Regions from separate parts of the Halomonas sp. LMYGS-3 genome, predicted to be linked through region 2. Evidence: predicted binding sites of a transcription regulator. Region 2 holds the regulator's gene; the other holds the start of a gene.

Region 1 (2,469 bases), on a different contig from region 2:
CTGGCGTGCAGGTCGAAGCGTGCCTGCCGCTCGAGGTCCGCCTCGTGCTTGTGGGCCTGCCGATGGCCGGCCACCAGGGCGTCCGGCCGATAATCCCCGGGGATCAACCCATCGCCATCCAGGGTATGCAACGCCGCGGCAAAGGCGGCCACCGTGCGGGAGTCCGTCCACGCCGGGCGTTGCCCGCGCACCTCATAGAAGGCCTGCAATTCATCGCCCGCCTCGGCCAGCAAGGCGCTAATGGCGGCTTCGAGGGGGGACGCTGGCTCCCCCTCTTCCTGCCCCGGGGCGGGGCCCGCCAACACGAGCAGAGCCAACAGCATGGGGATGAGGAAGATCCTGATTGCGCGAGCGTTCATCGTCCTGAACTCCTGCGTTGATGGAGGCGCCTGGTCATCCCGACCCTCATGGTCATAATAGTGCCAGACCGAGGGGCACAGGGAAGCAGCCCCCATTCTCGTGCCCGATCGAACGCCACAGGTGCCTCCATGATGCGATCCCTGCTTCCGCCCACCCTGCCGATGATGACCGCCTCACTGCTGCTGGCCTCTCCGATCGCCACCGCCGGCGACTTCCTCTCCCGGGTCCTGCCCGACTCGACCCACGACACCCTGACCCGCCTGGCGCCGAACGCCGACCGCCGGGTACTGCAGCTTGCCGCCAGCGCCCTGGATTGTGCCGCCCCGGAGGCCGGCCGTCTGGCAGTGATCGACTACTCCTTGCCTTCCACCGAGCCACGCCTCTGGGTCTTCGACCTCGACCGCGGTGAGTTGATGTTCGAGGAGCTGGTCTCCCATGGTCAGGGCTCCGGCAACGCCGTGGCCACGGCGTTCTCCAACACTCCCGAGAGCTACCAGTCGAGCCTGGGGCTGTTCCGCACCTTGAACAGCTATTACGGCCGCAACGGCTACTCGCTGCGCCTGGAGGGGCTGGAGCCGGGCATCAACGATCTGGCCTACCAGCGCGCCATCGTGATTCACGGTGCCGACTACGTCAGCGAGGCCTTCATCGAGAAGACCGGCCGCCTGGGTCGCAGCCACGGCTGCCCGGCGGTACGCCAGGAAGTGACCTATCCGCTGATCGACAGCATCAAGGAGGATCACTATCTGTTCGCCTACTACCCCGACCCGGAGTGGCTGGAGAGCTCCGCCTTCCTGAGTTGCGATCGTGACCAGCGCCAGCTGGCCATGTACTAGCCGCTTGACCAACAAGCACCAAGGCGGGGCAAGATGGCCCTGCCCTGCTCCTTCTTGCAGCGCAGCAGAGCCCGCCTCTCATCCACCAGCCGACCGTATCTAAATATAACCATCTGAAAATAAAGATAAATAGATAAACTGGCAGCTGCTTTGCTTTGACAAGCGTAGACAGCTGGTAGGCGTGGACCAGGCTCCTCCGGAGTACGAGTGCGTCGAACCTGACCTTCAACGGTGAAGGACACGTTCCCGGATTCGCTACCATCCAAACGCGAGGCCTGACCCATGGAAATTCTCGACAAGGCCAACAGGATTCGCCTGTTGAACTTCAGTACTCCCCAGATGCGAGCCTTCCACTTCTCGTGGTTCGCCTTCCATATCTGCTTCTTCGGCTGGTTCGGCATCGCACCGCTGATGGCGGTGGTCCGCGAGGATCTCAGCCTCACCCAGACCCAGATCGGCAACACCATCATCGCCTCGGTGGCCATCACCGTGATCGTACGACTGTTGATCGGCGTGCTCTGCGACCGCATCGGCCCACGCAAAGCCTATACCGGCCTGCTGATTCTCGGCTCGATTCCGGTGATGGGCATCGGTTTCGCCAACAGCTTCGAGTCCTTCCTCCTGGCGCGCCTGGCCATCGGCGCCATCGGCGCCTCCTTCGTGATTACCCAGTACCACACCACTATGATGTTCGCCCCCAACGTGGTCGGCACCGCCAACGCCACCTCGGCCGGCTGGGGCAACCTCGGTGGCGGTACCACCCAGATCCTGATGCCGCTGATCTTCTCCGGCCTCCTGATGCTCGGCGTCAACGAGGCCCTGGGCTGGAGGCTGGCCATGGTGGTACCCGGCGTGGTGCTGTTCATCACCGGCATCTGCTATTACCTGTTCACCCAGGATGCCCCCAACGGCAACTTCGATGAGCTGCGCGCCAGGGGTGAGCTGCCGCCGGCCAGTGGCGAGAACGGCGCCGGCAAGAGCTTCCTGGCCGCCGCCAAGGATGTTCGCGTCTGGGCCCTGTTCGTGGTCTATGCCATCTGCTTCGGCGTCGAGCTGACCATCAACAACATCGCCGCCATCTACTTCTTCGACCACTTCGACCTGACGCTGGCCACCGCCGGGATGATCGCCGGCCTGTTCGGCCTGATGAACGTCTTCGCCCGCACCATGGGCGGCATCTTCTCCGACCTCTTCGCCAGGAACGGTGGCCTCAAGGGGCGGGTGCGCTGGTTGTTCATCGCCCTGGTCTGCGAGGGGATCGCCCTGGTTGCCT
Region 2 (2,469 bases):
TCTCGGCATGAGCCTCTCCGGGGGCGAGCGGCGGCGCGTGGAGATCGCCAGGGCACTGGCCACGGAACCCGCCTTCATCCTGCTCGACGAACCCTTCGCCGGGGTCGACCCCATCTCGGTAGGCGAGATCAAGGGCATCATCCGCCAACTGAGGGCTCGCGATATCGGCGTGCTGATCACCGACCACAACGTGCGCGAGACCCTCGACATCTGCGATACCGCCTACATCGTCGGCGACGGCCAGATAATCGCCGAAGGCAATGCCGAGGCGATCCTGACCAACCAGCGGGTACGGGAAGTGTATCTTGGCGAAGACTTCCGCCTCTGAAGCATCACCGCAACTCTCTGATATAACGATTATTATACTCATACGGCACAAAGTTTGCCGATGGCACGCTTATTGCTAATAAAATGCTTGCAAGACGATCGACGGCGGACTAGGGTGGGAGTTTTCGGCGAATGAGCACACACTTCTCATGGCCATGAAAGCATCCCTGCAACTGCGCGTCGGCACCCAGCTGACCATGACGCCCCAGTTGCAGCAGGCCATTGCCCTGCTGCAGCTCTCCACCCTGGACCTGCGTCAGGAGATCCAGCAGGCCCTGGAGTCGAACCCCATGCTCGAGCTCGACGACGGCTTCGGCGAGCAGGCGACGAGCGAGGCGCCCGATGACGACTGGGCCAGCGAGATCCCCAGCGAGCTCTCCGTCGACAGCGACTGGTCGGATACCTATCAGGACCTGGCCCTTCCTGCCGGTGGCGAAGGCCCGGATTTCGAACGCCAGGCCGAGGGCCAGAGCCTGCGGGGCCACCTCACCTGGCAACTGGCGATGACCGACCTGGACGAACGCCAGCTGCACATCGCCGAGAGCCTGATCGACGCCGTGGACGGCGCCGGCTACCTGGCCCAGCCGCTCGACGAATTGCGGGACGGGCTCCGCAACCAGGGGCTCGAGGGCCTCAAGAGCCGTGAGGTCGAGCAGGTGTTACTGCGCCTGCAGCAGTTCGAGCCGACCGGCGTCTTCGCCCGGGACCTGCGCGAATGCCTGATGCTGCAACTGGCCGCCCTGCCCGACGATACCCCCCTGCTGCCCCAGGCCCGCCGCCTGGTGCGCCAGTTTCTCGAGGCGCTGGCCGCCGACGACCGACGCCTGCTCAAGCGCCGCCTCGGCCTCGACGACGATGCCCTCGACGAGGTGACCGCCCTGATCCGCTCGCTGGATCCGAGGCCGGGCAGTCGCTTTGCGGAGCCCGACAGCGACTACGTCACCCCCGACCTGGTCGCCCGTCACGACAGCCGCGGCTGGCAGGTGGAACTCAATCCCGAAGCCTTGCCGCGACTGCGCATCCAGCCCGACTACGCGGCGCTGATTCGCCGCGCCGACAAGAGCCAGGATAACCAGTTCCTCAAGAATCACCTGCAGGAGGCGCGCTGGCTGATGAAGAGCCTCTCCAGCCGCAACGATACCCTGCTGCGGGTGGGGCGCGAGATCATGGCGCGCCAGCTCGACTTCCTCGAACAGGGCGAGGAGGCGATGAAACCGTTGATCCTGGCCGATATCGCCCAGGCCGTGGAGATGCACGAGTCGACCATCTCGCGGGTCACCACCCAAAAGTTCATCCACACCCCGCGCGGGGTCTTCGAGCTGAAGTATTTCTTCTCCAGCCAGGTCAGCAACGGCGACGGCGACGCCCACTCGAGCACGGCGATCCGCGCACGCCTCCGCAAGCTGATCCAGGAGGAACCACCGCGCAAGCCGCTCTCCGACAGCAAGCTGGTCGCGCTGCTCGAGGAGGCCGGCATCAGCGTTGCGCGACGGACCGTGGCCAAATACCGGGAGGCCATGGGCATTCCCTCTTCCAGCGAACGCAAGCGGTTACGCTGAGCACGCCGGTGCTTGCAAAACATGCATCACCGGCACGCCTTCGGTCGCGCCCGCGACCTGTATCAGGGCTGTCGTGAGGCGTCCGTCACGGGGGGTTTGCACGGCAGGAAAAAGGGTTACAATCGGGGCACCAATACGAAGGACGAAGGAGCGTGTCATGCAAGTCAACATCACCGGCCATCATGTGGAACTGACCGACGCCCTGCGTGACTATGTGAACGAAAAGCTCACGCGCGTGGAGCGTCACTACGACAACATCACCACCGTGCAGGTAACGCTCTCCGTCGAGAAGGCCCGCCAGCAGGCGGCTTGCACCCTGCACGCCGCCGGTGCCGATCTGCACGCCGAGGCCATGGACGGTGACATGTACGCCGCTATCGACGCCCTCGCCGACAAGTTGGACCGCCAACTGGTCAAGCACAAGGAGAAGGTCCAGGCCCGCGCCCAGGGCGCCGGTGCCCGCTGATCCATCATGACACTCGAAGCCATCCTGCCCCCCGAGCGCACCCTCTTCGGTGTGCCGGGGGGAAGCAAGAAGCGGGTACTGGAATTCTTCAGCACCTTCATCGCCCAGAACACCCCG

Evidence for each region. The regulator sigma-54, encoded in region 2, starts transcription at its own class of promoters, with help from an activator protein. The targets are predictions, from matches to a motif close to TGGCACNNNNNTTGCTNT.
Region 1: the regulator sigma-54 is predicted to act here: its motif matches at 1,336-1,353, upstream of AC5W54_RS04870 (NarK family nitrate/nitrite MFS transporter).

Annotation. Positions count from the first base shown of each region.
Region 1 is NZ_JCAKFQ010000004.1:8,453-10,921, forward strand. Features, by position in the region: gene AC5W54_RS04860 (L,D-transpeptidase family protein) at 1-359, opposite strand, end outside; gene AC5W54_RS04865 (murein L,D-transpeptidase catalytic domain family protein) at 492-1,196, shown strand; gene AC5W54_RS04870 (NarK family nitrate/nitrite MFS transporter) at 1,479-2,469, shown strand, end outside.
Region 2 is NZ_JCAKFQ010000002.1:104,685-107,153, reverse strand. Features, by position in the region: gene lptB (LPS export ABC transporter ATP-binding protein) at 1-328, shown strand, start outside; gene AC5W54_RS02690 (RNA polymerase factor sigma-54) at 477-1,886, shown strand; gene hpf (ribosome hibernation-promoting factor, HPF/YfiA family) at 2,044-2,352, shown strand; gene ptsN (PTS IIA-like nitrogen regulatory protein PtsN) at 2,359-2,469, shown strand, end outside.